Regions from separate parts of the Microbispora sp. CA-135349 genome, predicted to be linked through region 1. Evidence: riboswitches for the same ligand, from Rfam matches in the RefSeq annotation. Region 1 holds a riboswitch; each other region holds the start of a gene.
The links. Region 1 has a riboswitch for cyclic di-AMP ahead of ACQPZZ_RS38430 (NlpC/P60 family protein). Riboswitches for the same ligand answer to the same signal wherever they lie in the genome.
Positions count from the first base shown of each region.

Region 1 (7,301 bases):
CGCCGGCTCCTTGCCCTGATACCCGTGCAGCAACTGGATGACCTGCTGACGCACCCTGTTCAGATCAGCGCCCAGCTTCACCAGCACCTGCGCCGCGACACCCTCACCCTCCCGGATCAACCCCAGAAGAATGTGCTCGGTGCCGATGTAGTTGTGCCCGAGCTGCAACGCCTCGCGCAGCGACAGCTCAAGAACCTTCTTGGCCCGCGGCGTGAAGGGGATGTGTCCCGACGGCGCCGACTGCCCCTGGCCGATGATCTCCTCGACCTGCTGGCGCACCCCCTCGAGACTGATCCCAAGACTCTCCAGAGCCTTGGCCGCCACACCCTCGCCCTCATGAATCAGACCAAGAAGAATGTGCTCAGTGCCGATGTAGTTGTGGTTGAGCATCCGAGCCTCTTCTTGGGCCAGGACGACAACCCGCCGCGCACGGTCGGTGAACCTCTCGAACATCTCGTCGCTCCTCACAGAGCGGTCAGGCGAGCACGGGAGATCCGGCCCGTCGTTCCGCATGGTAGCCCCGGCCCAGCGACCCGCTCCTTGGCAGAAGGGTTCCCCAAGCGAAGGGCGTTCATGCTCTATCCAACCCCCTGCCGGGGGTGACATGTTCCCGATACGCCGCAAGCGAACGAGGTTTTAAGGGAGCGCAAACACAATCGCGCGGTTATGCGATCGTCAGGTCCTCCGACGACCGCATAACCGCGCGATCAAGGGTGAAGTCAGGAAGCGTCCAGCAGATCTCGCCGTAGCGGGGATCGTCCAGGTGGATGCGTCTCGCAAGGCTGGAGGAGGAGCCAATAGCGGACCTATTGGCGATCTTCCCGGACCCGCGGAGTTTGCGCGCCCGGGAGTAATCCCCACGGGCAGGCGACAACGCGGCGAGACACCGCCTGGACGACCGATAGGCGGAAGATCTGAGGAACACCGCCTAGTGCGCGTCCTCGTACGCTTGGACGATCGAGGCGGCAATACGACCGCGCTCACTCACGGGGTGTCCGTGAGCCTTCGCCCAGGCGCGGATCTCCGCACTCTTCTCGCGGGTCATGGCTCGCTGCCCCCCGCCGCCCGCACCGCGACGACGCCCACGGGCCTGCCCGCTGTCCGCGCGCCGAGCGCTGCTGACGAAAGGCGACAGGGCGTCGCGAAGCCGCTTCGCGTTGCCGTCGCTCAGGTCAATCTCATATGACGTGCCGTCAATCGCGAAGGTGACCGTCTCATTGGCCTCGCCGCCATCGAGATCGTCGATGAGAATCACCTGCGTGTGCTTGGCCATCCGGCAATCCTTTCGCAGCCCATAGTTTGATTCGTCAGCCAAACATATACCCGGTTTCCCCTGGCTGACAATTCAAGATTGCGGATTCTCAGGAACCTCTGAGTCCGGTGACTTCTCGCGTGGCTCCCGTGTCGTGCCGAGGCCGGCCGCGTCGGAACGTACCAACTTTACGATGCCGTAGACGACCGCACCGGCGACGACCACGGAAGGTATCAAGGCGGACAATACCTCTGTCATTCTGCCTCGCTCGTGCCGGGGGTGCCATTGGGTGCACCCGACGAAATTCCGAGGACGTGGCAAGGCTGCCGGCCTCTAGCGTGGGCCGGGCGCCCCGATACGACCATAGCGCCGGGAGGGACCAGACGTGCCTTCCGGGGTGCCCCTGGAGGGCCGGGGTAATCCTCGTCTCTCCAGCGGCCTTACCGGATGCACTCGAAATCGTACCCAAAATGCCGACCCGGGCGGTCACCGATCCCCGCCGTCCCGCCCTTTCCTCCGACCGCGCACTTCCGGCGCGACGGCGGCAGGCCGGGCCGCGCATCCTCGGGTTCACGCAGGCCCATGCCGCAGCCGCAGGTGACCGGCTCGCCGACCAGGACGAACACGTACGGGCGGGCGAGCGCGAAGCGGCAAACAGGCCCTCTGGAAAAGGCCGGACGGGGGACGTACGACCGTTGTAGAGCCCGGTGAAACGAGGAGCCCGCGTCACGACAGCCGGATCTTCACAAGGGGCACGAGACCCTTCTCGTACGGCACGCACGCCTTGTGAGGATATACGCGCAAGCAGATCGCCATGGCCCGGAAGCCTCGTAAAAAGAGAGGACCGGCCGGTTCGATCAAGATCGACGAGCGGCGGCCTGAAGATCGAAAAAGGAGCGGGACACAATCACGCGGACGTCCCCGGCGGCCCGGCGTCCGAGTTTCGCCCGGCCAAACGATGCCCCGCATTCCACGGACGCCGCCTGCGCCGCGTAGAGCGGGCGGGCATCCGGGAGCACCATAAGGGCCCGTGCGGCTCCATACGGCCCCATAAGCGTCCCTGGCGGTTCCTTAAGCCGTCCGTGGGCGGATATGGCCCGGACGGGGGCGGGAAGGCGAACCTTAAGGATTGGCGCCGGGGGGCGGTCTCACGGTCATTGGGCACCTCTCGGGGACGGTGAACCCAAGCATGGCATGCCCGGGCGGCCCCGCATGGATTTTCCGTCACAGCCGGATGCCGGCGGCTGGAGGACGCCATAGCGATCGCATACAAAAACGGGGCCGATGGTCGGTTCCATCGGCCCCGTCCGCAGTCGTTACTTGACCTTGACCACCACGGTGCGGGCGACCTTGTCATGCAGCGCCTGGTGCAGCGGCTTGTCCCACAGCAGCCACAGCGCATTCACCAACGCGAAGACGCCCGCCAGATACTCGATGAGAGGAATCCAGCGCACCAACTGCGGCCCCCACATCACGCCGGCGCGCTTGGCGACGACGTCGGTGGGCAGGCCGCCGTCGAGAGTGCCGCCGATCGGGACGACCTTGATCCCCATCGCGATCTTTCCGAGCGTCTGCCCGCGCGAGCGCAGCATGAGGAACTCGTAGCCGACCATCACGAGCCCGCTCAGGATCGAGACGAGCAGTGTGGCGAGGAAGAGGCCGCTGGCCTCGGTGACGGCCCCGGTACTCAGGTTGATGCTGGCCGAGGAGTAGACGACCGCGAAGATCACACCGTTGAGGATCAGGAAGGGGATTCCCACGATGACGCCGTCGATCAGGCGGGCGACCAGGCGCTGCCACCACTCCGCGAGCGGAGCCGGGGCGCCGGGCGGAATCGGCCCCGCGGCCGCGTACGGGTGGCCGAAGCCGGGCTGGCCATAGCCCTGCTGGCCGTACTGCTGCCCGTAACCCTGCTGCGGATCCGGCTGCGCGTACTGCTGCTGGCCGTACCCCTGCTGGGCGTACTGCTGCTGCGCGTAGCCCTGCTGCTGGCCGTAACCGCTCTGGGACGACTGGCCGTACTGCTGCTGGGCCTGCTGGCTGTAGTCCTGCTGCTGGCTGTAGTCCTGCTGCTGGCCGTAACCGCCCTGGGACGACTGGCCGTACTGCTGCTGGGCCTGCTGGCCGTAGTCCTGCTGCTGGCCGTAGCCACCCTGGGACGACTGGCCGTACTGCTGCTGGCCCTGCTGGGCGCCGTAGCCCTGCTGACCGTAGTCCTGCTGGCCGTAACCGGGCTGCTGGCCGTAACCCTGCTGCTGGCTCTGCTGGGCGCCGTAGCCCTGCTGACCGTAGTCCTGCTGCTGACCGTAGTCCTGCTGCTGGCCGTAACCGGGCTGCTGGCCGTAACCGGGCTGCTGGCCGTAGCCCTGCTGCTGGCCCTGCTGGGCGCCGTAGCCCTGCTGACCGTACTGCTGCTGGCCGTACCCCTGCTGGGGGTACTGCTGCTGCCCGTAGCCCTGCTGCTGGCCGTAACCGCCCTGGGCGGGGTCATAGCCGGGCTGCTGCTGCGGGCCCGTCTGCCCGGGCTGGCGATAGCTGACGACCGTGACGTCGGGGTCGTAGTCCTGGGCGGGTCTGTCCGTGCCGTACCCGGGGCTCGATGACGGCGGTGGCGTTCCGTCCGACTCGTCCTGGGGGTACGGCGGCTGTCCGGTGCTCACCGTGTCACCTCGTTTCGAAGACGCATGCGCCGCACGTCTGTAGCACACGCTGATATTGCTAAAAGTAGCGACAGGTGTATCAACAGTCACCTTTGCAGGGGCCGACAATCGGCGTCAAAGATCACAAACCGGCGTTCATCAATGGCGATCGAGGTGCAGCAGCATTCGGGTGTTCCCCAGCGTGTTCGGCTTGACGTGCTCCAAGTCGAGGAACTCGGCGACGCCCTCGTCGTACGACGCGAGCAGTTCCGCGTACACCTCGGGGGAGACCGGGGTGCCCTGAATGGGCCTGAAACCGTGCCGGGCGAAGAACTCGACCGCGAAGGTGAGGCAGAAGACCCTCCGCACACCGAGGTCCCTGGCGGTCTCGATGAGCGCCGCGACGATTTGATGGCCGATTCCCCCGCGGCGCGCCGCGGGATCCACCGCCACGGTCCTGATCTCGGCCAGGTCCTCCCACAGCACGTGCAGCGCGCCGCAGCCGACGACCTGACCGCCGATCTCGGCCACCCAGAACTCCTGGACGTCCTCGTACAGCGTCACCGTGCTCTTCTTGAGCAGACGGGGACCGACTCCCGAGTACGCGTCGACAAGGCGCCGGATGGCCCGGACGTCGGGCGTCCTGGCCCGGCGCACCGTCACGGCGGTGGCGCCCTCTCCGGTGGGCGTCTGCGCGGCGACCTGCTCCATGAGCGGCCAGCCTAGCCGGACCACGGGCGATCCTCACCGTCGGCGTCCAGCGGCATCACGGATAACGGTCATACCCAAATGCCACACTCGACATGGGGCCTGACTGTACGTAGCCGCCAGGATACGGACGGACGACCCGCCCGCTCGGCGGCAGCAGTTCCGGTTCGTCCCATTTTTCCCGCGAGCCCCAGCAGCCAATACAAAGACTCAGATGCGCTCAAACCCAGGTGAACACGGACGTACCAGTGCCGAACTCGTGACCCGGTTGTGATCAATCGGTTGTCAAACGTAGACGGGTTTCGGAGTTCTGGTTGAGCAAGAACTCGCCGTGCACTATCGTCCTGCGACGATGCCGGTCATCGTGCACGCTCACGGCGGCCGGGCGCCGAGTCTTCGAAGCACCGCGTGCGGAGGGGAGCCGGGGACCCAACTGCAGGATCAGGATCGGTTCGATCTCAGATCGTCAAGGGGTGAATCCGTCAAGGTAGGGCTACTCCGGCCCGAACCCGTCAGCTAACCCGGTAGGCGCTCAGTAGCGCCCCGCCGAGCGGTCCCGTCCCGATGACGCGGGCCCGCCCCGGGGCGCATGTGGGAGAGGAGCTCGGTTGCGCATGCGTGGAGGACGGTCGGCGGGCAGGCACGCCCGCGGCCGACAGTCCGGATCCGGCACGGCCGGTCCGGGTGCAATCCGCCGGTTGGCGTTCGTCGGCGTCGCGCTCACCGCGATCACGTTCGGCGCCCCGGTGGTCCGCGCCACCGCCGACCCGAAGCCGAGCCTCAAGGAGCTCACGGAGCAGGTCGAGAGCCTCTACACCGAGATCGAGAGCCTCACCGAGCAGTACAACGGCGAGCGCGTGCGCCTGAAGGCGGCCGAGCGGTCCGCCGAGCTCGCCAAGAAGAACCTCGCCAAGAGCGAGGCCGAGCTGGAGGTCCGCCGGCAGAAGGCGAGCGCTCTCGCACAGCACTCCTACATGACCAACGGGCTCGGCGGCGCCCTCGCGCTCATCGGCGGCGACGGCGACCCCAGGGACTACCTGGACCAGGCCACCACGACGTACGCCCTGGAGCTGCAGGGAAGCCAGGAGGTCGCGGAGGTCACCAAGGCCATGGACGCCGCCGCGCGGGCCAGGCAGAGCGCCTCCGCCCGGCAGGCCGAGGTCAAGAAACTGCTCACCGGCCTCGACTCCCGGCGTGACAAGATCACTAAGTTGATCAAGAAGACCGAGAGCAGCCTCTACCGGCAGGTCTCCCGGACGGTCGGCAGCGAGACGCGCAGCAGGATGTCGTTCCCCATCGTGGGCGACGGCAAGGCGGCCCAGGCGGCGCGCTGGGCGCTCAGGCAGCAGCTCAAGCCGTACGTGTGGGGCGCCGAGGGGCCCGGCTCCTTCGACTGCTCGGGTCTGGTCATGGCGGCCTACCAGGCCGTCGGCGTCAGCCTGCCGCACTACACCGGCGACCAGTGGACGGCGGGCACGCACATCTCCCGTGACCAGCTTCGCCCCGGCGACCTGGTGTTCTTCTACTCCGACCTGCACCACGTGGGCATCTACATCGGCGGCGGCTACATGATCCACGCGCCGCGCACGGGAGACGTCATCCACATCGCGAGGATCGCCGGGCGGCCGTTCGCGGGAGCGGTGCGGGTCGCCGACTGAGTCGTCCCGAACCGAGGGCGTGGGGTGGAACCGGGTCGCCGACGGAGTCGTCCCGAAGCGAGGGCGTGGGGCGGAACGCGGTCAGATGAGACGGCGGCGTGCCGCCCAGGCGACGGCCTCGATCGCGGTCGCGACGCCGATCCGGTCGCAGATGCCCCGCAGCCGGCGCCGCACGGTGCGGCCGCTGACATCGAGACTGCGGCCCACGCGATCGGCTGTCACACCCTTGGCCAGCTCCGCGAGGAGAAGCAGGTCCTCTTCGGTGAGACCGGCACGGTCAAGGTCCGAGGCGGGATTGCCACCTCGGTAGACGACCTCGGGAACACCCATCGTCCGCCCTCCCCCACGACGATGATTCGTCGGCCCACCCTTCAGGGACGGTAAACGCCTGCCACGAAGGTCGTCAAGGTGCGGAGTCGGCCCGCCGGTCGTACGTCTCCCGGGCCGCCTCGACATCCTCCATGTGGACCTCGGCCCAGTTCTTGATCGCTTTCAGCAGCGGCATGAGACTTTCACCCAGGGGCGTGAGCCGGTAGTCGACCCGGACCGGCACCGCGGGAGTGACCGTGCGGGAGACGAGGCCGTCGCGTTCCATCGTCCGCAGCGTCTGCGTGAGCATCTTCTGGCTGACGCCCGCGATCGTCCTCGCCAGTTCGCTGAAGCGCCGCGGGCCGTCGGCGAGCGCGGTGAGCGCCAGGCTCACCCACTTGTCGCTGAGCGCGTCGAGCAGCTGCCGCGACGGGCAGGCCGCGACGTACGCGTTGTACCGCCGGCGCGCCTCTTCCCGCTGCTCGGCCGCCGTCTGCGTGGGCATGTCTTTCCTCCGCGTCACTTACGCACTTTTAGGTGCCTACTTACCAGAAGAGAGTAGGCCTCCCTACGCTCCTTGGCACACCGGAAGGAGGAACTCATGAGAGCACTGGTGGCACGGGACGGAACCGTGGGGATCGTCGACGCGGCCGAGCCGGAGCCGGGGCCGGGACAGGTGCGGATCAGGGTCGAGGCGGCCGCCGTGAACCCCGTCGACCTGCTCACGGCCGCGGG
Region 1 covers NZ_CP192001.1:8,336,598-8,343,898, forward strand. The annotation lists gene ACQPZZ_RS38410 (ATP-dependent Clp protease ATP-binding subunit) at 1-453, opposite strand, end outside; gene ACQPZZ_RS38415 (histone-like nucleoid-structuring protein Lsr2) at 929-1,273, opposite strand; gene ACQPZZ_RS38420 (RDD family protein) at 2,569-3,912, opposite strand; gene ACQPZZ_RS38425 (amino-acid N-acetyltransferase) at 4,051-4,602, opposite strand; cyclic di-AMP (ydaO/yuaA leader) riboswitch at 4,992-5,145, shown strand; gene ACQPZZ_RS38430 (NlpC/P60 family protein) at 5,298-6,257, shown strand; gene ACQPZZ_RS38435 (LuxR C-terminal-related transcriptional regulator) at 6,339-6,587, opposite strand; gene ACQPZZ_RS38440 (winged helix-turn-helix transcriptional regulator) at 6,661-7,071, opposite strand; gene ACQPZZ_RS38445 (NADP-dependent oxidoreductase) at 7,168-7,301, shown strand, end outside.

Region 2 (7,301 bases), 3.8 Mb from region 1:
GGGCCGGTCGTGCTGCCCAATCCGGCGGCGCCGCGCGGCGGCACCCGGGTCACCCGGGCCGGGCCGCACCACGACGGCCCGCCCGCCCAGTGCCCGCGCCGGGCCGCTACGGCCCGCGCTCCTCCCTCCACGGCGTACTGAGACCTTTTCCCAGTTCGTCACGCCTGTGGAGGCTTCATGTCCCGTGCGCCCCTGTGGCGCGCGGTGGCGGCGCTCGCCGTCATCGCGACCTCACTGCTGCTCGCCCTCACCATGGCCCCGCGCCTCGGCCTCGACCTGCGCGGCGGCACCCAGCTCGTCTTCGAGACGAAGGACTCCCCCACGGTCAAGGCGGACGCCGACGCCACCGACCGTGCCCTCGACGTGCTCCGGCGCAGGGCGGACGCCCTCGGAGTCGTCGATCCCACTCTGGTCCGCTCCGGCGAGAAGCGGATCATCGTCGAACTGCCCGGTGTGCTCGACCCGCGCGAGGCCGCGAAGGTCATCGGCAAGACCGCGCAGCTCAACTTCCATTCCGTGCTCGGTCCCGCGGAGGACGGAGACAAGGACGCGATCGCCGACGAGAGCGGCCAGAAGCTGAAGCTCGGCCCGGTCGCGCTCAGCGGCGCCGGCGTCACGGACGCCGCCGCGCGCACCGACCCCCAGATGGGCCCCGGCTGGTTCGTCACGATCGACTTCAGGGAGCCCGGCCCCTGGCGTGAGCTGACCGGAAAGGCGGCCTGCGCGCCGGTCGGCGACCACAAGCGCCGTGTCGCCATCGTCCTCGACAACGAGGTCATCTCCTCGCCGCAAGTAGCGGAAACGGTGGCCTGCGAGGCCGGGATCCCCGGCGGCACCACGCAGATCACCGGGTCGTTCACGGCCCAGGAGGCCCAGAACCTCGCGGTGCTGGTCAAGGGTGGCTCGCTTCCGGTGCCGCTGGAACTGGTCGAGCAGCGCACGGTCGGCCCGACCCTCGGCGCCGACGCCATCGCGGCGAGCGCCAAGGCCGGCATCGTCGGGGTCATCCTGACCGCGCTGTTCATCGGCGTCGTCTACCGCCTGGTGGGCGTGCTGGCCGCGGTCGCGCTCGCCTGCTACGGCCTGATCTCGTACGCCGGGCTCGTGGCCATGGGAGCCACGCTCACGCTGCCCGGCCTGGCCGGGTTCGTCCTGGCGATCGGCATGGCGGTGGACGCCAACGTGCTGGTTTTCGAACGGGCCAGGGAGGAGTATGGCGAGGCGCCACGCCGGGGCCTCAAGGCGGCCCTCGACCGTGGCTTCAAGAACGCCTGGAGCGCGATCGCCGACTCCAACATCACCACCCTGCTCGCCGCCGGGCTCCTGTTCTGGCTGGCGTCCGGGCCGGTGAAGGGCTTCGGCGTGACGCTGGCCATCGGCGTGCTCGCCTCGCTGGTCTCAGCGATGCTGATCACCCGGGTGCTCACCGCCGCCCTCATCGGCAGGATCGGCCCGCGGGCGTCCGGCCTCGGCTCGATCGGCCGGGTCAGGACCTGGCTGACCCGGCGTGACCCGGACCTGATGCGGGGCAGGCGGCTGTGGCTCGCCGTCGCGGCCGGGCTGCTCGTGCTGGCGGGCGCCGGGCTGGTCGCCCGTGGCCTCAACTACGGCGTCGAGTTCACCGGCGGCCGGATCGTCGAGTTCGGCACGAGCAGGCCCGTCGACGTCGCGACGGCCAGGCAGGCGGTTGCGGACGCCGGGTTCCCCTCGGCCGTCGTGCAGCGGTCGGATGACGCGATCTCGGTGCGCACCGGGCAGATCAGCGCCGACGACGTGGTCCGCATGGAGGAGGCGCTGGACCGGCGCGTGGGCGACGTCACCAAGCAGCGCGACGAGCTCATCGGGCCGAGCCTCGGCGAGGAACTGCGCCGCAACGCGCTCATCGCGCTCGCCGTCGCGCTCGCGGCGCAGCTCGTCTACCTGGCGTTGCGGTTCCGGTGGACGTTCGGCACGGCGGCCGTGGCGGCGCTGTTCGTGGACGCGGCCGTCGTCGTCGGCGCGTTCGCCTGGCTCGGCAAGCCGATCGACGGCGTCTTCCTGGCCGCGATGCTCACGATCATCGGCTATTCGGTCAACGACAAGGTCGTGCTCTTCGACCGGGTGCGCGAGCTGTGGCCGGTGCGGCGCGGGGAGCCGTTCCACCGGGTGGTGAACACCGCGATCCTGCAGACCGTGCCGCGCACCGTCAACACCGGGCTCGGGGCGCTGTTCATCCTGGCGGCGCTGGCGGTGTTCGGCGGCGACTCGCTGCGCGACTTCGCCGTCGCCCTGCTGATCGGCATCATCGTCGGCACGCTGTCGTCGTCGTTCGTGGCCGGGCCGGTGGCGATCGCGCTGGAGAGGCGCACCTCGCAGCCGCCGCCCGCTCCCGCCGCCCCGCGCCGCAGGCCCGTCACTCGCGACGGATCGGGCGCGGTCGTCTGAGTCGCGAGTCGTGGCCCCGGGACGTGCCCGGGGCCACGAGAGCGGATCAGCGCCGGATCAGGGCCGGATCAGGGCCGGCCGAGTGCGCGCAGCTCAGCGGGCGTCAGCGCGGAGACGTTCTGGTCGATGGGCGAGTCGGTGTACTGGTGGATCGCCCAGGACTTCCAGTCGGCGGGCGGCGTGATGTCGCCCGGGGCCTTGCTGTAGTGGGCCACCCACAGCGGGTACTGGCCGAGGCCGCCGCCGTACTCGTTCGCGAAGTTCCAGCCGCTGTAGAACATCGGCCTGGTCCCGGTCTTGGCCGTCACGTACTCCAGCCAGGTCTTGGCCCACTTGTTGACGTGTGCGACCGACTCGCCGTCGGTGGTCTCCAGGTCGAGCACCAGGATGTCGCCGGGCTTGCTCGGCTGCGCGTTCACCACGCCGAGGAAGTGGTCGGCCTCGGCGATCGGGTCGTTGGAGGGATGACCGAAGTGGTAGACACCCCGGACGATGCCCTTCTTGGCCAGTTCCCGCCAGTGCCGGGGGAAGGACGAGTCGACCCAGGACGTGCCCTCGGTGGCCTTGATGAAGCCGAACTGCGCGCGGCTGTTCACCCAGTCGTGGTCGGCCTCGTAGCCGGAGACGTCCTGGCCGTACGTGTGCGGGTTGGCGTAGGCCGGGGCGGACAGGACGACGGCCGCCGTGACGCTGGCCGAGGCGGCCGAGACCGCGAGGGTCGCCGCCGCGAGGGCGGAGCGCAGGCGCCGGCGGGAGGGCCGGCGGCCGAGGGAGAGCCGATGGGTGGGCATACGGGGTTGACTCCTTGCTTCCATGCCGCCTACCGGGTTAGCTGACGGGTTCGGGCAGGAAGTGCCCTACGGACGCATCTGGGGGCTGCGCCCGATTCACCCCAGGAAATGGGTCCCCGGCTCCGCAGGACGCGGATTCGGCGGCCGCGCGATCATCCTGATCGCGTGGACCGGGCAACGACACGGCAACGGACACGAGAAGGCGGAGACCGCCGGTACCCATTGCCGTGGCACCTAAAGGTACACACCGCACCAGAATGGTGTAAACAGGACAAAAGGCGTCTTTACCTGCGCCGATGCGAGCTGCCGCGGCCGGGATGGCGTCGGCGTACCCTAGGGCCCGTCGGGCCGGGGTAAGGATCACGGCTACCGACGTTGAGTAGTCGATCAATCGCCCTACGTGAAAGAGTCCGTCTCCGGAGAGGATCACCCTCCTCCTCCCTCCCGAACCTGGGGAGGGGATCGCGACGAACGGGTGTGAGAGGCATCCCTCATCACGTGGCGTGTGTCATGGACGGGAACGGCCGGTGGGCCGCGCAACGGTCGCTGCCCCGCACCGCGGGGCATCGGGCGGCGGAGGCCGCCGTGATCGACGTCATCGAGGCGGCGCACACGGCCGGCGTCGAGTGGTTGAGCCTCTACGCCTTCTCAACGGAGAACTGGCGGCGCCCGGCCCCCGAGGTCGACGTCCTGCTGCGCCTGGTGCGGCGCGCCATCCGCGTCATCCGCACCTCCGGAGAGCAGCGGATCTCCAACTTCATGCTGTGGCAGGTGGCGTACGCCGAATGGGTCTTCCCCCGGGTGCTGTGGCCCGACTTCCGGGCCGAGCACTTCTGGGAGTGCCTGGAGGCCTACCGGCGGCGCGAGCGCCGGCTCGGCGGCGTACGGGCACCGGCCCCTACGGGAAAGGGATGTCGATGAGCGACGCAGCAGCAGCCGGAACCGACGCCGATCCGCTCGGCCCGGGATCGATGCTCCACCGGTTGACCCGGCAGGCACGCTGGGGGCTGGTGGCGACCCGGGCCATCGTCCTGGAGGCCGCGCACCCGCAGATCGGCGCGGCGTTGATCACCAACTCGACCTTCGTCGCGCACCCGTGGCGGCGGCTGCGCAACACCGTGCTCAGCGCGCAGCGGATGGTCGACCCCGACATTCAGGTGCGGCAGCGGGAGGCGGCCCGGCTCAACCGCATGCACGCCCGCATCACCGGTATCGACGCGGAGGGCCGCCCGTTCAACGCCGCCGACTCCGAGGCGCGCGCCTGGGTGGTGGCGACGCTGTTCGAGTCCACGGTCACGATGTGCCGGCTGAGCGGCGAGTCCCTCGACGGCCCCGCCCTGGACCGGCTGTACGCCGAGTTCCGGGCGTTCCTCGCCCTGATGGACCCCTACGGGGGCAAGCTGCCGCCCACCATGCGGGAGTTCTGGCGCTACTACGCGCGCGCCGTGGAAGAGCGGCTGGAGAACACCGAAGCGGTCCACATCATCCTCGACCGCCTGTTCGCGCAGGTGCCCGCTCCCACCCCCTCTGCTACGGGACCGGCCGGCCGTGTGGGCGGCGGGCAGGGCGCTCGCCGGGCCCACGGCCAGCGCCGTCGTCGTGGCGTCGCTGCCCGAGTCGCTCCGCGCGCGACTGGGGCTCGCCGAGGTGCCGGGCACACGCACGCTGATGCACGCCGCCTACCTGTCCACTCATCTCGCGACGCGGCTGCTGCCGGAGTCGTGGACACGGCTCGACACGGTAATGACCATGCTCGATCCGGCCTACGCGCCTCAGCGCGGCGGCGACGCGCCGCCGGCTGCCGGCACTCCGGCGCCTACGACCAGTTGTTCGCCCAGTCCTGACGGCCTCGCCACGTTCCCCTCGCCGAATTCATCGAGCGCACCGGTCGGCCGTCTCGCCCCCGGCGTCGCCGAGCATGCCGCCCAGGAAGATCCAGTCGCAGCGGCCGGTGTCCGACGAGAACCGCCACCGGCCGTTGACGACGTGGCCCCCGTCGGCCGGCCGGGCGATGCCCATCGGTTCCGTGACCGGCGAGACCGGCGCGGGCAGGTCCGGTGACCTGCCCGGACGGCGACTCCGCCCGTACGCGCCTTCCGCTGACCGGGATCCCCCTGCGAGTCGCACACAAGGGGGTTTGTAAGTTCGTTACCTGAGGCATCGACACGTACGCGAGGTGAGTCCATGACCGCTGCACCCGCCGACCCCGAGTTCACCGGGGCGGCGCCGCCGACGCCGGCCGAATTCCGGCGCGCGCTGGGCATGTTCGCGAGCGGCGTGACCGTGGTCACAGGCCTCGACGACGGCGAACCGGTGGGCTTCGCCTGCCAGTCGTTCGCGTCGGTGTCCCTCGAACCGCCGCTGGTCCTGTTCTGTGCCGACCACAAAGGCCGCGCCTGGCCGCGGATCAGGAATTCCGGCCGCTTCTGCGTGAACGTCCTCGGCGAGGATCAGGTGGACATCTGCGGCCGGTTCGGCTCCAGCAATGGCCGGAAGTTCGACGGGCTCGACTGGGACCTGTCGCGATGGGGCACTCCCGCGCTGCGCGGGGTGCTGCTGCGCGTCCACGGCGAGGTGCGCGAGGTGCATGTGGCCGGGGACCACGACGTGGTCATCGGCCGTGTCCGCGAACTCGAACCCGTCGCCACCGACCAGCGCCCGATGCTGTTCTACCGCGGCCGGTTCGGCGTGGAGCACGACGACCGGTTCTCCGCCCTCGGCCCGAACCTGTGGGGCTGGGGCGACCACTGGGGCTGAGCCCCGATCTCCCCCAGCCACGGCCTCTCCGGGTGACTCATCGCGCCTCTCCACCGGCCTGCGTTCTTCCCGTGGCGAGCGGTGAGCAGGCGGTTACCGGGCTCCGGGGACCATGTCCGGCACGCGGTGGACGGCCCGGGACCTGTCCTGTGCGCCGAGATCGGGGAAGAGCGCGAGCGAGACCTGCCGCGCGGCCTCGACCACGAGCGGGGCCACCTTCTCCAGCGGCGTACGGTCGTCGCCCGCCAGGGAGATGCTGGCCACCGGTCCTTCGTGGCCACGAACGGCCGCGGCGACGCAGGAGATTCCGGGGAAGCACTCCCCCCGCTCGAAGGCGAGCCCTCGGCGCCGCCTGATCCGGTTGAGCTCCTGGTGCAGCGTGCCGATGTCGCCGATCGCCCGGCCGGTCAAGGGGCTGGGCAGACGGCTGGTCGGCCGGTTGATGTGCCCGTCGACGAGCACCTCGGCCTGCTCGGGCTCCAGCCAGGCCAAGATGGCCTTGCCGAGCGCGGTGCAGTGGGCCGGCGCCCGGCCGCCGACGCGGGAGGGCACCGACAGGGCGAACCGCCCGCCGGCCTTGTCCAGATAGAACACCTCTGCGCCGTCGAGCACGGCCAGATGGACGACCATCCCGGTCCTGATCTGCAGGTTGTGCAGCACCGGCGCGGCGGCCTCCCGGATCTCGCCGTGGCCGCCGTCCCGGCCGCCGAGGCCGAGCGCCCGCTTCCCGAGGCTGTAGCCGAACGACGTGTGGTCCAGCCAGTTCAGCCGTACGAGCTGATCGAGGATGCGATGAGCCGTCGACCGCGGGAGGTGAGTGCGGCGGGCCACGTCCTCGAGCGTGAGGCGGGTGGAGCGGCCGGTGAACGCGTCCAGGATCAGCGTCATCCGCTCGACCATCGACGGCGGCAGCTCTCGTCGAGCGGGCGCCGCCGCCTCCTGCTCGGCGTGGAGAGCGGTCATCACACCTCCCAAAACTGAAATTAATTCTCGCTTCGGAATGTAGCAACGCATCACGCCTCCGGGAAGAGACCAAGAGATCTTCCTTATGCGCGGACGACCCGACCCCACCCGCGCCGTGACCGGTTCGTGACCTTGATAGCCTGCCTGCTTCGTGAGGCACGGGGATCGGGGGCCTGATGGAGGAAAGGCGGCGGTTACGGCTCGACGCGCCGCTGGACACGGCCGGGATCGTCCTCGCCTCCGCCTTCTTCTCCCTGTCCCTCACGCCGTCGCTGCTGCCCCGCCCCTGGACGCTGCAGGGGATCATCGCGGGCGTGCTCACCGCCACCGGATACCTGGTGGGTGTGCTCGCCGCCGCACTCGTAC
Region 2 covers NZ_CP192001.1:4,510,863-4,518,163, forward strand. The annotation lists gene ACQPZZ_RS21075 (hypothetical protein) at 1-141, shown strand, start outside; gene secD (protein translocase subunit SecD) at 178-2,424, shown strand; gene ACQPZZ_RS21085 (glycoside hydrolase family 25 protein) at 2,493-3,215, opposite strand; cyclic di-AMP (ydaO/yuaA leader) riboswitch at 3,227-3,368, opposite strand; gene ACQPZZ_RS21090 (undecaprenyl diphosphate synthase family protein) at 3,726-4,136, shown strand; gene ACQPZZ_RS21095 (oxygenase MpaB family protein) at 4,133-5,059, shown strand; gene ACQPZZ_RS21100 (hypothetical protein) at 5,088-5,234, opposite strand; gene ACQPZZ_RS21105 (flavin reductase family protein) at 5,400-5,972, shown strand; gene ACQPZZ_RS21110 (IclR family transcriptional regulator) at 6,066-6,935, opposite strand; gene ACQPZZ_RS21115 (alpha/beta hydrolase) at 7,112-7,301, shown strand, end outside.
Region 2: linked by a shared signal. The riboswitch ahead of ACQPZZ_RS21085 (glycoside hydrolase family 25 protein) and the one ahead of ACQPZZ_RS38430 (NlpC/P60 family protein) in region 1 are both predicted to bind cyclic di-AMP.

Region 3 (7,301 bases), 1.7 Mb from region 1:
TCGTCGGGCAGATGTGGGACCTCACCGAGCGCACCGCCGTCGCGATGGTCAACATTCCCAAGAAGATGGTCGGCGTGTGGAACGCCGCGTTCTCGGGCGGGAAGCGCGACCCGAACGGGCCGATCGGCATCGTCGGGGCGGGCCGGATCGGCGGGGAGATCGCCGCATTGGACATTCCGGTCGAGAACAAGATTGAGATCTTCATCCGCCTGCTGGCCGGGATCAACCTCGCGGTGGGCGTGTTCAACCTGATTCCGCTGCTGCCACTCGACGGCGGGCACATCGCGGGCGGGCTGTGGGAAGGCCTGAAGCGGGCTCTCGCGCGGGTGCGCCGCCGGCCCGTCCCCGGTTACGTGGACGTGGCCAAGGCGCTCCCGCTGACGTACGTCGTGGCGGCCCTGCTGGTCGTGATGGGAGGCCTTCTCATCTACGCCGACCTCGTCAACCCGGTCCGCCTGTCCGGCTGAGCCGTGCCTGTCCGGCTGGGCTCCGCCGGCAGCCGGGCTACTCGCCGGTCACGCCGTCGATGCGCTCACGCAGCAGGTCGGCGTGTCCGTTGTGGCGGGCGTACTCCTCGATCATGTGGCACATGATCCAGCGCAGCGAGTTGTGGCGGCCGTCGCGGGTCGGGGTCCGCGCGATCACGTCCAGGTCGGCGCAGGCCGCTTCGGCCGCCCGTGCGTGCTTGATCTCCTCGCGCCAGGTCGCGAAGGCCTCCTCCGCGGACGCGGTGTCCACGTTGTCGAACTCGCCGTCGGGGTCGTCGTCGCTGTAGTAGATGCCGTCCAGGTCCTCGCCGTTCAGCCGCCGCCGGAACCAGGATCGCTCGACGTCGGCCATGTGCCGTACGAGGCCGAGCAGCGACATGCTGGAGGGCGGCACCGAACGCAGCCGGAGCTGTTCCTCCGTGAGGCCCTCACACTTCACCGCGAGGGTCTCGCGATGCCAGTCCAGCCAGGCGCGCAGCATGGTGCGCTCGTCCGCGGTGACAGGGGGATCGATACGTGTGTCGGTCATCAGGGCATCCTGCCCGGCCGGCGGCGCGTAGTCACCTCAATTAGAACCCGCCGGCCAGGAGGTTCCCGGCCGTGATTCGAGCAGGACGAGGCGCGAAACGAGGACTCCGGCCGGTTCGAGCCCGGCCTGCCGAGCTGCTGCAATAAACGCCGGTGATCGGCTCGCCGGCGAGAACCCGGGCCGCCACGGCCGCCTGCTCACGCCCGCGTGCCGTCAGAGGCGCCGCAGGAACAGCCCCGGCAAGACCGGCGGTGACGTTCTCGGATTCGGCATGGCGCAGACACCAGACGCGCACCCCATCGCTGATCACCGCACGGGCCCGATCACGAGAATTCCCGCCTCTGCTCTCCTCGCGTGCCGGCGCTCGATCGAACGACGCCCGGCCCGTCGGTCGGCTGCCGGTGAGAGATCTCCGTTCACGCAAGGACAATAGCTCGATCCGCACGAGCGCCGAGAACAAGTTGACCGGGTTCATTGGTGAAGGGCGGAACGTGACCGGCTTGACTCGAATATGTATGAATTTCCTACTTGGACTTGTTCATAAGTGGCAATCGAGTAAGAATCAGTTCAGCCTTCAACTACTTGGTCGGAGGGTTACTGCACGGATGAGGAGAGGCATGAAGCGCACCATCCCCGTTCTCGCCGTCACCGCCGGCGTCCTCGGCGCCACGCTCACCGGCATCGGTCCCGCGTCCGCAGCCCCCACAGTCGACTGCTCCACCGGCGGGTACACGCGGGTTGTGAATAGTTACGTCCCCACCAACGTCGAGCGGCCGGCGGTGGACGGTCACAGCTACAACATCGGCGGTTCGTTGGCGTACACGTACGAGGTCTGCCTCGACATCCCGGACACCTCGACATTCACGATCGAGGTGCGGATCTGGAATAACGGAACGCAGAGCGTGTTCGTGGACGACCGGCCCGGGGACAAGGTCTTCCGCTACTCGATCGGCGCCAACAGCTTCTGGCAGGTCTACGGCACGATGACCGGGCCCGGCAGCACCTACATCTACTACACCTGGAACGAGAAGCAGCTCCCGGCCTGACCCGGAACGGGCCGGCCGCCTCGCTCGGCGAGGGGGCCGGCCCAGAAGCGGCTGAGAAGTCCGGCAGAGGCCTGGAACCGGCGGTTCGGTACATCGAGATCTGATCCGTCCCCCTGAAGCTTCCGCGCCTGCCGGCGCATCACCCGTGCGATCGGGAGCCGGACACCATGGGGGCAACTCCGCGGCCTGCTCGGGCGTGTGCTGGTGGGTGCCGGTGTGAAGGGCTGTGAGGTCCTGTTGCTGTGCTTCGCTGCCGTGCCTCACGTGCCGGAAGCTCGGCGGAGGCGATGCAGGGTCAGGACAACACAACTCTGGCGTCCGGCGGCAGGCCGAAAGTTCTGCGCGCCTCAGGGTAGATGCTGTTTTCCATGTCCCACCCGGCGCCGGCCAGCTCTATTGCCCGGGGTGCGCCCTCCGGGGAAAACAGAGCGCGCGTCGAAGACGCGTACTCGGCGCCGTCCGCCGGCTCATCGACGTGCCGCACGGCGAAGCGTCCGTTCACCGACTCCATCGTCAACAGCAGCGGCACGCAATAGCCGGTGCCGCTGACGAGCTTGTCACCTGAGCGGGCCAACTCCTCGCACCGGGCCACAAGTCCGACCAGAAGGCGAGCATCTTTCCGGCGAACCTCGATGAGGTCCTCCTCGCAGAACATACGGGGATGCAAGACCGACTGGGCAGCGGCCAGATAGTTGCCTTCGTTGCGGACGGGGTCTGTCTCCAGAAAGTGGTCAGCCGTTGCCGTGAGCGCCGTACGCGTCGAAGAATCGACCGAGATGACCTGTTCTGAGGCGGTGCCCGGCAAATCCGGCCCGGACAGCCGCGGGATCAACACGACGCCTCCGGCGACCGCGACAACCAGTACGACGATCGCCCACGCAAGCGGTCGTCTGCTCAGGCGCGTCACGGGCCTCTCTCACGATCATCAAGCTGAAACACCGGAATCGTAGCTCCTTGACGGTTCTGTCCGCCTATATCACCCATAATGATCCCTGCTCTCGTTCGTTGTCGTCGCGTGCCGGCGTTTCCCACCGTCATGTGCCTCCAAAGTGTCCCGGCCCGCACATACAATCCGGACGTGTCGGACTCCCGCATTCGCCGCCGCGCTTTGATGCGTCTCGCTCTGTGGTGGGCTGCTGGTTACGTCGCTACAGCGGGAGCGCACCTCTTCGCCGACAAGGCGTCCCTCGCGGACTCCTTACTGACGAGCACGGGTACGTTGATCTTCGTCGTTCCATTCGGCATCGTCATATGGTGGCCCGAATTACGCGGCCGAGAGCCTGATGAAAAAGGCCGTTCCTCCGGCGGAGACGCTGGAGATCACACGTCGTAGGTCTGATCCGCCCTGCTGGCCTGCGGGCTCAGTACATCGAGATGTGGACGTGGTCGTAATGGTTGGCGGTGATGCCGCCGCGGTCGGACATGGTCCGCCAGCCCGGATGGCCGAGGTTGTAGATGCGCTGCTGCCAGATCACGTACATGACGCCGAGTTTCGGTCCGTTCTTGATGGCCCAGGCGGCGAGGCTGTCGCCGAGCGCCTTCATCTCGGGGGAGGGCATGGCGCCGCCCGAGCTCATCATGAAGTCGCAGGCGCGCCCCAGGGGATGCTCGCCGCTGTCCTCGGCGCGGTAGCAGCCGACCGGGAACCGCAGATCGAAGTACTTGCCGACCTCGGCCCGCATGAGCCGCATCCGGGGCGTGATGTTGTCGGAGCCGCCGGGCAGTTCCGGCGCCCACGAACCACCCGACCGCTTGCCCGGGGCGACGGGGATCAGGGCGTCGAGCTTGTCCTTGATCTCGTCGATGAGATCCTCGGCGTCCTCGCGCTGTCCGGCGACCTCGGCGGCCTGCGACTTGAGCTGTTCGGTCAGCGTCTCGGCGGCCTCGGCGGCCCGTTGCCGTTCGGCGCGCACCTGGTCGAAGCGCGTGAGCCTGGCGGCCTGCTCCTCCTTGAGCTGGTAGTTCAGCGCGGCGGTGTTCATGTCGGGCAGCACCATCGCGCTCTCGGCCTGGTAGCGCAGCCCCGCCATCTGCCGCACGGCGTCCCTGGCGGCGCTGTAGTCGGCCTCCGCCTTGGCCAGCCGGCCGCGCGCCGCCTTCTCCTCGACGCGGGCCTTGGCGAGTGCGACACGTTTGGCGTTGTAGTCGCCGATCAGCCGGTCGACCTTCTTCCGCAGGTCCGACAGTTCTTTCTTGAGCTGCTTCTCCGTCGGTCTGGGATCGGCGGCGCCCGGAACGGCCGCGCCGAACACGAAGACGGCGGCGCTGAGCACGCCGGCAGCCAGGGGGAACGCGCGGGGCAGAGCCCACTCCTCTCCATCCGCCGACCGGGTTAGCTGACGGGTTCGGGCTGGAGGAGCCCGGGCAGGCGACTGCCTTGACCCCAGGTGCGTGGTTGGGTCCCCGGTTCCCGGGCGGGGCGCCCGGGATTAGGCCTACCGGCTGTGACAACCGGTGCCAGGGATACTAGTGGTAAAGAAACAGCGCTTGCCACCCAAGTCGCAACCATCCGGAGATCAAGCCGTTACCACCTCGCGGAGCATCCGGGCGGCCTCCTCCGGGAGCACGTCGTTGACGAAGGCGCCCATGGCGCTCTCCGACCCGGCGAGATACTTCAGCTTGTTCGGCGCGCGCCGGATCGTGAAGAGCTGGAGGTGGAGGTAGGCCATGTCGCGCCGGAAGACGACCGGCGCCTGATGCCAGGCCGCGACGTACGGCATGACGACGCCGAACAGCCCGTCCAGGCGGCGCAGCACCTCGATGTAGAGCGGAGCGAAGGCCGACCGTTCCTCCGGCGACAGGGCGGGGATGTCGGGCACCTGACGGTGCGGGTAGAGGTGCACCTCGAACGGGTAGCGCGCGGCGGCAGGGACGAAGGCGGTCCAGTGCTCGTTGGCGGCCACCACCCGCGGTCCTCTCCGCTCCGCGGCCAGAACGTCCGCGAACAGGTTGCCGCCCTGGTGGCGGGCGGCGGCGTCCAGCATCTGGCGCGTGCGCGGCGTGACGTACGGATAGGCGTAGATCTGGCCGTGGGGGTGCGGCAGCGTGATGCCGATCTCGGCGCCGCGGTTCTCGAAGCAGAAGACCTGCTCCACGCCGGGCAGCGAGGACAGCTCGGCCGTGCGGTCGGCCCACGCCTCGACGACCAGCTCGGCCTGCTCGTCGCTCAGGGAGCTGAACGACGCGTCGTGGTCGGAGGTGAAGCAGACCACCTCACAACGCCCGATCCCCGGCCGCACCTCGCTGAGGCCGCCCACCTGCTCGTACGCGCCCGTGTTCAAGCTGAACGACGGGAAACGGTTCTCGAACACCGCCACCTCGTACGGCGAGGGGATCTCCGAGCCGGGATGGCCCGGGCAGAGCGGGCATTCGTCGGCGGACGGCAGATGGGTGCGGGTCTGGCGGTGGCGGGCGACGGCCACCCACTCGTCCATCAGCGGGTCGTAGCGCAGTTCGGAGGCGAGCGGACGCGGCGGCAGGTCCCGGGGGTCGGCGGCGCTGTGATCGGCGTCGTCACGCCGGTCGAAGTAGATCAGCTCACGGCCGTCGGCGAGATGGGTGATGGTGCGCTTCAAGAGCGGTCTCCAGCTTCACGGTGCGGTGTCGGTGTCCCGGTGGTGTCGGTGTCGCAACCTGCTGCCGGGCGTCCGGTGAGCGTGTCCGGTGTCGTGGTTCGGCCCGGTGTCACAGTGCGGTCTCCAGCTCGGTTCCCCCGGTCTCACCGGTCTCACCGGTCTCCCCGATTTCGCCGGACGGATCGGCGAGGAGGAGCTCGCCGGCGTTCTCCGACAACGCGGTGCGTGCCTCCTCGGGCAGGCTCACGTCGCTCACGACCACGTTGGCCTCGCCGAGAGCGGCGATCGTGCTGATACCGATCGTTCCCCACTTGGTGTGGTCGGCCAGGACCACGAGCTGCTGGGCGGCCGCGACCAGGGCGCGGTCGGTCTCCGCCTCCAGCAGGTTGGGCGTGGTGAAGCCGGCCCGGACGCTCATCCCGTGCACTCCGAGCATGAGCGTGTCGACGTTCAGGGAACGGACCGCCGCCACGGCCACCGGGCCGACCAGGGCGTCGGACGGGGTACGGACGCCTCCCACGAGCACCACGGTCTGGTCGGGCCGACCGGCGCGGTGGAAGACGTCGGCCACCTGGACGGAGTTGGTGATAACGGTCAGTTCGGGCACGTCCACCAGGTGGTGGGCCAGTGTCCAGGTGGTGGTCCCGGCCGACAGGGCGACGGAGCTGCCCGGCCGCACGAGCATGGCGGCCCTGCGGGCGATGGCCTCCTTCTCGGCCTGCTGCCGGACCGACTTGACCGCGAAACCCGGCTCCTCCGTCGAGCCGGTGCCGGTGGCGGTCGCCCCGCCGTGCACCTTGACGATCAGGCCGCGCTCCGCGAGGACCTCCAGGTCGCGGCGGATCGTCATGTCCGAGACCCCGAGGTCGCGTACGAGCTGCGCGACGCGCACCCCGCCGGTTCTGCGCACCCTCTCCAGGATCGCCTGCTGCCGTTGCTGGGCCAGCATCCACCACTCCTGTCAACAGATTCAAACAAATTATGCCCCAGGCGCGTTGGGGCATGTTGAGTTGGGGTCCCGGTAGCCAGTGGGGCCGTTCCTCGGCCTCGCGATGCATCCGTCCGGCCGAGAGCTCGCGCGGCAAATGATCACGAGCGCATCCCTTGCCGCTCGCGGCGCGGGGGAGGACAGTGAGCGAAAGCCGTACTCGACGGAAGGCGGTCGTCATGGGCAGACGCGCACGCAAGTCGAAGGCACGCAAGAAGAAGAAGGCCAACCACGGCAGGCGGCCCACGGGACGGTAGACCCGTTCCTAGGGGTTCCTCCCCCAGGCGGCGAGCAGTTGAGTCTGCTGATCGGCGCCGGCCGGAACGCCTCGTTCGTCCCCGATAACCCCTGCCTCGCGGTAGTCCTCCCGCGCCTTCTCGAACCATTCGGAGCAGGAGGCGACCAGTTCGGGGTCGAGCTGTTCCGGTCCGCCGATGGCACGCGCCAGGTCCCAGGTGTGGATCAGCGCGTCGGCGAACAGTTCGGTGATGTACTCCTCGCCCGGCACGTCGCCGAAGGACAGGTGGGCGACGCTGGTCAGGGCGCCGTCGGCGTACACCGCCTGGACGGCGCCCTGCGCGGACGCCTCGAACGCCTTGAGTGGGTCCTCGCCGAGCACGTCACCCTCGAAGGCGTCCCCCACCTCGGCGACCGTACGGCCGGACAGCAGTTCGG
Region 3 covers NZ_CP192001.1:6,631,678-6,638,978, reverse strand. The annotation lists gene ACQPZZ_RS30465 (M50 family metallopeptidase) at 1-467, shown strand, start outside; gene ACQPZZ_RS30460 (DinB family protein) at 505-1,017, opposite strand; gene ACQPZZ_RS30455 (histidine phosphatase family protein) at 1,058-1,492, opposite strand; gene ACQPZZ_RS30450 (hypothetical protein) at 1,635-2,063, shown strand; gene ACQPZZ_RS30445 (hypothetical protein) at 2,359-2,970, opposite strand; gene ACQPZZ_RS30440 (coiled-coil domain-containing protein) at 3,425-4,336, opposite strand; cyclic di-AMP (ydaO/yuaA leader) riboswitch at 4,371-4,509, opposite strand; gene galT (galactose-1-phosphate uridylyltransferase) at 4,580-5,638, opposite strand; gene ACQPZZ_RS30430 (DeoR/GlpR family DNA-binding transcription regulator) at 5,748-6,587, opposite strand; gene ACQPZZ_RS30425 (50S ribosomal protein bL37) at 6,806-6,883, shown strand; gene ACQPZZ_RS30420 (TIGR03086 family metal-binding protein) at 6,892-7,301, opposite strand, start outside.
Region 3: linked by a shared signal. The riboswitch ahead of ACQPZZ_RS30440 (coiled-coil domain-containing protein) and the one ahead of ACQPZZ_RS38430 (NlpC/P60 family protein) in region 1 are both predicted to bind cyclic di-AMP.

Region 4 (7,301 bases), 4.1 Mb from region 1:
CGCCCGCCACGGCGCGGGCCACCGCCACCCGCTGCTGCTCGCCGCCGGACAGCTGGTTGGGGCGGTGGCCCAGACGGTGGCCGAGGCCCACCTTCTCCAGCGCGGCGGCGGCGCGTTCCCGCCGCGCCCGCAGCGGCGTGCCGGTGTACAGCAGGCCGTCGGCGACGTTGTCCAGCGCGCTCACCCCGGGCGCGAGGTGGAACTGCTGGAAGACGAAGCCCAGGTGGCGGGCGCGCAGCGCGGACAGCTCGCGGTCGCGAAGCCCGGCCACATCGTGCCCGGCGATCCGTACGGTGCCCGTGGTGGGCCGGTCCAGGGTGCCGACGAGGTGCAGCAGGGTCGACTTGCCGGAGCCGGACGGCCCGGCGATGGCGACGAGTTCGCCGCGTTCGACCAGCAGGTCCACTCCGCGCAGGGCCCGCACGCCGCCGCCGTACACCTTGGTCACCTCGCGCAGCTCCACCACGTACGGCTGCTCGGGCTGCGGGATGCTCATGTGGCGGGCACCCCGACCTTCATGCCCTCGGCGAGCCCGGCGCCGGTGATCTCGACCATGCCGCTGCCGAAGGCGCCGAGCTCGACCGGGACCACGCGGGTGGAGGCGCCCTCGACCACCTCGACGCCGAAGCCGCCCTCCCGCAGGGCCAGCAGCGCCTCCACGGGCACGGCCAGCACGTTCTCCCGCCGCTCGCTGACCAGCTCCACCTCGACGGGGGCCTTGTCGAGGCGGGTCTTCGGGGTCGTGCCCAAGGTGATGTCGACGTCGACGGTGCTGCCCTCGTCCTGTCCCTGCTCGGAAGGGACGGACTCGGCCACCGTGCCGACCGAGGTGATCCTCCCGGTGACCCGCTCGCCGCCGGGCAGTTCCACGGTGACCTTGGCGCCCTTCCTGGCCAGCGTCTGGTCGTCGGTGGACAGGTCCACGTGCACCAGCCGTCGTACGCCCGACACGGTGAGGGCCGGGCGTCCGGGCGTGGTCCTGTCGCCGACGTCGACCTTGGCGGCGGTCACCCGGGCGGCGGCGGGAAGGAAGACCACCTGGGAGGCGTCCACCTGCCCGGTCTCGGGCAGCCCGGCGTCGTCCTGCCACTGCTTGACGGCCAGATAGGTGGCGTAGCTGAAGTGGTCGTCCACGGTCAGGTCGTCTCCGTAGCCCAGGACCTTGAGGTTGCGTTCGAGCTGCTCGACGTCCGGGCCGTCGTCGACGCCCTGCCGCAGCGGGCGGTACATCGGCAGCGAGCCGTACATGAGGACCACCGGCCTGCGGTCGACCCTGAGCAGCGGGCGGCCGCGCCGGACGACCGCGCCCTCGGCGGGCGCCCAGGTGACCGTGCCGGAGGCGTCGGTGCTCACCTGACGCTCGCCGGAGTAGGTCAGGGCCCCCTCCACGGTCTTGGTGTCGATCAGGTCCTGGCGGGTGATCGACGCGGTGGCGGGGACCGGGGGCGCGGACGGCTCGGCCGCGCCTGCGCCGTCGCCGCCCGCCATGGCGACGGCGGTCCCCGCGGCGGCCAGGGCGAGGACTCCGGCCCCCGCGATCACCAGGCCCTTCCTCACGGCCTGCTCCCCGGCGCGAGCTCCTCGCAGGCCTTCTGCGCCTCTTCCATCGCCTTCTCCTGGCCCGGCTTGAGCTTGAACTGGATCCCTTGTCCGGGCGCCGGGTCGGGGATGTCGATGCCGTGCTCACGCATGCACTGGGCGAACTTGACCATGCGGTCGCGTACCTGGGGGTCGTCGCCGCCGAGCTTGTCGCCGACCGCGTCCTTCATGAAGTGCTCGCAGGCCTGCATGGCCTTGCGCATCACGGCCTCCTCGCCCTTTTTGCCCATGATGCGGACGCGGCCGTCGGGGCCGGGGTCGGGCATGTCCACGCCGTGCTCGCGCATGCACTGGGCGAACTTGAGCTGGGCCTCCTGCCGGTCGACGGTGCCCGGCGAGGGCTTCGTCGTCGCGCCCGTCGCGGTGCCGGGGGTGACGCCGGTGGTGGTGCCGGGGGTGGCGCCGCCCGCACTGGCGATCCCGTCGTCCGCGGGGGCCGCGCCGCAGGCGGCCAGTGCCAGCGCGAGCCCGAATGCCGGGCCCAGGGCGCGCAGCGGTCGTAAGCGCATGGGTCGCTCCTTCTTTCCCGGGGCGTTCGCCCGGGACGGGGCCCAACTTCAGCGGAGGCGGTGCTAAACGCGGATAAGCGAGATCCGTTTATCCGCGGCTAACACCTCCTGCGCCAGTCTCGGAGCCGAGCGGGAGGTTGGAATGCGGGTGCTCGTGGTCGAGGACGAGGAACAGCTGGCCCACGCGGTCGCCCGCGGGCTGCGGCTGCACGCGATCGCGGTGGACGTGGCCTGCGACGGCCGGGAGGCGCTGGAGCTGGCCGCCTACGTCGACTACGACGTGGTCGTGCTCGACCGCGACCTGCCCGAGGTGCACGGAGACGAGGTGTGCCGGGAGCTGGTCGGCGCCGGCGGGGCGAGCCGCATCCTCATGCTGACGGCGGCCGGGCGGGTGCGGGACCGGGTCGGGGGCCTGTCCCTGGGCGCCGACGACTACCTGGTCAAGCCGTTCGCGTTCGCCGAGCTGGTGGCCCGGATCCGGGCGCTGGCCCGGCGCACGCCCCGGGCGGTGCCGCCGGCGATCGAGCGGGCCGGGATCCGGCTCGACCCCGCCCGCCGCACGGTCGTGCGGGACGGGCGTCAGGTGGCGCTGGGACGTAAGGAGTTCGACGTGCTGCACGAGCTGATGAGCGCGTGCGGCGGGCTGGTCACCCCGGCCCGGCTGCGCGCGAAGGTGTGGGACGAGCACGCCGGCGCCGGTACCGGCGTGCTGCGCGTCACGATCACCTCGCTGCGCCGCAAGCTGGGCGAGCCGCCGGTGATCGAGAACGTGCCGGGCCGGGGGTACCGGCTGTGAATCGCGTCCTGTCCTTGTGGGGCGGGCTCGGTCTGCGGATGCGGCTCACCCTCCTGTACGGCGGGCTGTTCCTCCTGGCGGGGTCGGTGCTGCTGTGGTTCACTCACCTGCTGACCGCGCGGGCGCTCAACCAGCGGTTCGTGGTGGCGGTGGCGTCGAAGGTGACCGGCGCGGGCGCCCCCGTTGCCGTCCCCGGCGGCAGGCTACCCGACGGCGACCTGCTCGCGCAGCGGGTGCGGACCAATGTCGAGCAGGGTGCGGCGGACGTGCTGAGCGACGTGCTCAGGTCGACGGTGATCGTCATGATCCTGGTCGGGGCCGTCGCGGTGGTGCTGGGCTACCTGGTGGCCGACCGCGCGCTGCGCCCGCTCGACCGCGTGACCGAGACCGCGCAGCGGCTGTCGGAGAGCACGCTGCACGAGCGGATCGCCCTGCGCGGCCCGCAGGACGAGGTCAAACGGCTCGCCGACACCTTCGACGCGATGCTCGACCGGCTGCACCGGGTGTTCGACGCCCAGCGCCGGTTCATCGCCAACGCCTCCCACGAGCTGCGCACCCCGCTGGCGGTCAACCGTACGGTCCTTGAGGTGTCGCTGGAGGAACCGGCCGCGTCGGAGGACCTCAAGGCGCTGGCCCGCGCGCTGCTGGGCACGAACGCCAGGTATGAGCGGCTGATCGAGGGCCTGCTCATGCTGGCGCAGTCGGAGCAGGAGGTGACCTGCCGCAGGCCGGTCGACCTGCGGCAGGTCGTCCGTACGGTGATGGAGCAGATCGACCTGCAGCCGCGACGCGGGAAGGTGGTCGTCCACGAGGACCTGCGCCCGGCGGTCGCGCAGGGTGATCCGCTCTTCCTCGAGCGCTGCCTGTTCAACCTGCTGGAGAACGCGATCAAGTACAACGTGCGTGACGGGGAGGTCTGGGTCCGGCTGCGGGAGGACGAGGCCGGGGTGAGCGTGACGGTGGAGAACACCGGGCCCCTCGTCCCGCCGTACGAGGTGGACGACATGTTCGAGCCGTTCCGCCGGCTCGGCGGCGACCGCGTGCGCTCCGCCCGGGGGGCGGGGCTGGGCCTGTCCATCGTCCGGGCCATCGCCGTGGCCCACGGCGGCACGGCGGAGGCGCTGGCCCGGCCGGAAGGCGGCCTGGCGGTGACCGTGCGCCTGCCCGGGTGATCACGGGTTGCGCGCGCCACGGCGCGCCCCTGGTGATCACGTGGCGCGGCCCCTACCCACCCCCGCCCGCTTGGCGCATTCAGCACCGTAAAATCTGACTTGGTCTAACTTGACCGGTTTGACCTGGTCTATTACCTTTTAGGCATCTCAGGGCGCACTTGCTCATCTCAATGGTCAAGAAGCCCTCCTCAGACCGACGCGGCCGGCCGATACCGGCCTGCCGCCCGGCCGCCGAGTCCGCGTCCGCGGAGCCGGGGACCCACCTCTCCTGGGGTGAATCGGCATGCCTGCCGTAGGGCGACTTCCAGCCCGAACCCGTCAGCTAACCCGGTAGGCGGCATGGAAGTAAGGGAGTTCGCCCCACCATGCACGTCCTCAACACCTGTATGCGCGCTGCCCTCGCGGGCGGGGCCCTCGCCGCCACCGTGCTGGTCGCGTCGCCGGCCGCGCACGCCGACAACCCGCACGCCGGCAAGGGCCCGGCGGCCTCGCAGTCCATGGCCGAGATCGCCTCCACGCTGCCCAAGATCAGCGCGGCGGACGTGCTGACCCTGGCCAGGAGCCAGGTCGGGATCAGCGAGAACGCGGCCGGCGGCGGAACCAAGTTCCAGCAGTGGTACATGTCCTCGCCCCGCGCCCGTGAGACCCTCGCCCGCGACGGAGGCACCCTGAAGGGCTACCTCAACGCCGCCTGGTGCGACATGTTCGTCTCCTGGGTCGGCGACCAGCTCGGCATCGGGCCCGTCATGGGCTCCGACGCCTACACGGTCGAGCACGCCCGCTGGTTCGCCGACCACGGCCGCTGGGGTCAGACGCCCAAGCCGGGCGCGGTGGTGTTCTTCAACTGGAACGGCAGCAAGGACATCGACGACATCGTGCATGTCGGCTTCGTCGTCAAGGACAACGGCGACGGCACCATCCAGACCATCGAGGGCAACACGGGCGACGGCGGCGCCGTCGAGACCCGCACCCGCCCCACCTCGCAGGTGGTCGGGTACGGCTACCCGATGTATCCCGCGGACGCCTCCACCACCGCCTCCGCCTGACGGCCCGGCGGTCCGGCACCGGACCCCGAAGCGCGCCGGTGATCCCGGCGCGCTTCGCCGTTCAAGGGAGGGACCGGAGTGCCGCCGGCCATCGCTGTGCACTCGCACGCCGCGACCCGCGACGGGTTCTCGAACGGGGCTGTCCGGCCGGGCCGATCAGAGCGAGGATCGAGCCTCCGGCAGACCCGGAGCGCGTCAGGTGGCCTCGCCCAGCTGTGCGGCCAGCCGCTCCAGGCCGCCCCTGATGAGCTGCCCGTACTCGTCGTCGCCGAGCTCGCCGATCAAGGCCCGCGCCTGCTGGAGATGCTCACGGGCGCGGCCTGAGTCGCCCAGCTTGCGATAGCACTCACTCAGGTTCAGGTGCAAGGACGGATACAGGCCGGCCACGGAAAGTGGCACCCCGGCCTGGGCCACCCGCTCGTCGGTGACGAGATCGGCGGCGGCAAGCGCACGCAGATCCCACATCAGCTCCTGGTGCACGTCGTCCTGCACGTCGGCCATTGAGTGGGCGAGGACGCAAACATGCAGCGGGTCGCCCTGTTCACCGCCGATGTCGTCCCAGATCTGTGCGAACAGGTCGCGGGCGGCTTCACGCTGACCTTGGTGGTGATGCAACTCCACCCCCTGGCCGATCCGGGTCATCGTCGGGTCGGTGGTCATGATCATCTCCTTTGCCGACGCGGGCGATCGCGGTCACCCTAGTGCCTGACGTGTCCTGACGACATGTTCCTGCGGGCGGCCGTCGCGGTGCCCGCGACGGCCCCGGTCAGGCGCCGACGTAGGCCGCGAGGTGCTCGCCGGTGAGGGTGGAGCGGGCGGCGACGAGATCGGCCGGAGTGCCCTCGAAGACGATCCGGCCGCCGTCGTGACCGGCGCCCGGACCGAGATCGACGATCCAGTCCGCGTGCGCCATGACGGCCTGGTGATGCTCGATCACGATGACCGACTTGCCGGAGTCGACCAGCCGGTCCAGCAGGCCGAGCAGCTGCTCGACGTCGGCGAGGTGGAGGCCGGTGGTCGGCTCGTCCAGGACGTAGACGCCCCCCTTGTCGCCCATGTGGGTGGCCAGCTTGAGCCGCTGCCGCTCGCCGCCGGACAGCGTGGTGAGCGGCTGACCGAGCGTGAGGTAGCCGAGCCCGACGTCGGCGAGCCGGTCGAGGATGGCGCGCGCGGCCGGCGTGCGCGCCTCGCCGGAGCCGAAGAACTCCTGGGCCTCCTCCACCGGCATCGCGAGCACCTCGCTGATGTCGCGCCCGCCGAGCTTGTGCTCCAGCACCGCCGCCTGGAACCGCTTCCCCTCGCACTCCTCACAGGTGGTGGAGACCCCGGCCATCATCGCCAGATCCATGTAGATGACGCCGGCGCCGTTGCAGGTGGGGCAGGCGCCCTCGGAGTTGGCGCTGAACAGCGCCGGCTTCACGCCGTTGGCCTTCGCGAACGCCTTGCGGATCGGGTCGAGCAGCCCTGTGTACGTCGCCGGGTTGCTCCGCCGCGAGCCGCGGATGCCGCCCTGGTCGACCGACACGACACCCGCGCCGGCGGGGATCGACCCGTGGATGAGCGAGCTCTTGCCCGATCCGGCCACTCCGGTGACGACGACGAGCACTCCGAGCGGGATGTCGACGTCGACGTCGCGCAGGTTGTTCGCCGTCGCGCCGCGGATCTCCAGCGTGCCGGTGGGCGTGCGCACCGACTTCTTGAGGGCGGCCCGGTCATCGATGTGGCGGCCGGTGACGGTGCCGCCGGCCCGCAGCCCCTCGACCGTGCCCTCGAAGCAGACCATGCCGCCCGCCGTGCCGGCGCCGGGGCCGAGGTCGACGACGTGATCGGCGATCGCGATCATCTCCGGCTTGTGCTCCACGACCAGCACCGTGTTGCCCTTGTCCCGCAGCCGCAGCAGCAGGCCGTTCATCCGCTGGATGTCATGGGGGTGCAGGCCCGTCGTGGGCTCGTCGAAGACGTAGGTGACATCGGTGAGCGAGGAGCCGAGGTGGCGGATCATCTTGACGCGCTGCGCCTCGCCGCCCGACAGCGTGCCCGACGCCCGGTCGAGGGACAGATAGCCCAGTCCGATCTCCACGAACGAGTCGAGGAGCTGCTGCAACGTGGTGAGCAGCGGCGCGACCGACGGCTCGTCCAGGCCGCGGACCCAGTCGGCCAGGTCGCTGATCTGCATCGC
Region 4 covers NZ_CP192001.1:4,198,104-4,205,404, reverse strand. The annotation lists gene ACQPZZ_RS19605 (ABC transporter ATP-binding protein) at 1-496, opposite strand, end outside; gene ACQPZZ_RS19600 (efflux RND transporter periplasmic adaptor subunit) at 493-1,557, opposite strand; gene ACQPZZ_RS19595 (hypothetical protein) at 1,554-2,108, opposite strand; gene ACQPZZ_RS19590 (response regulator transcription factor) at 2,251-2,904, shown strand; gene ACQPZZ_RS19585 (sensor histidine kinase) at 2,901-4,076, shown strand; cyclic di-AMP (ydaO/yuaA leader) riboswitch at 4,296-4,427, shown strand; gene ACQPZZ_RS19580 (CHAP domain-containing protein) at 4,442-5,122, shown strand; gene ACQPZZ_RS19575 (hypothetical protein) at 5,318-5,782, opposite strand; gene ACQPZZ_RS19570 (ATP-binding cassette domain-containing protein) at 5,889-7,301, opposite strand, start outside.
Region 4: linked by a shared signal. The riboswitch ahead of ACQPZZ_RS19580 (CHAP domain-containing protein) and the one ahead of ACQPZZ_RS38430 (NlpC/P60 family protein) in region 1 are both predicted to bind cyclic di-AMP.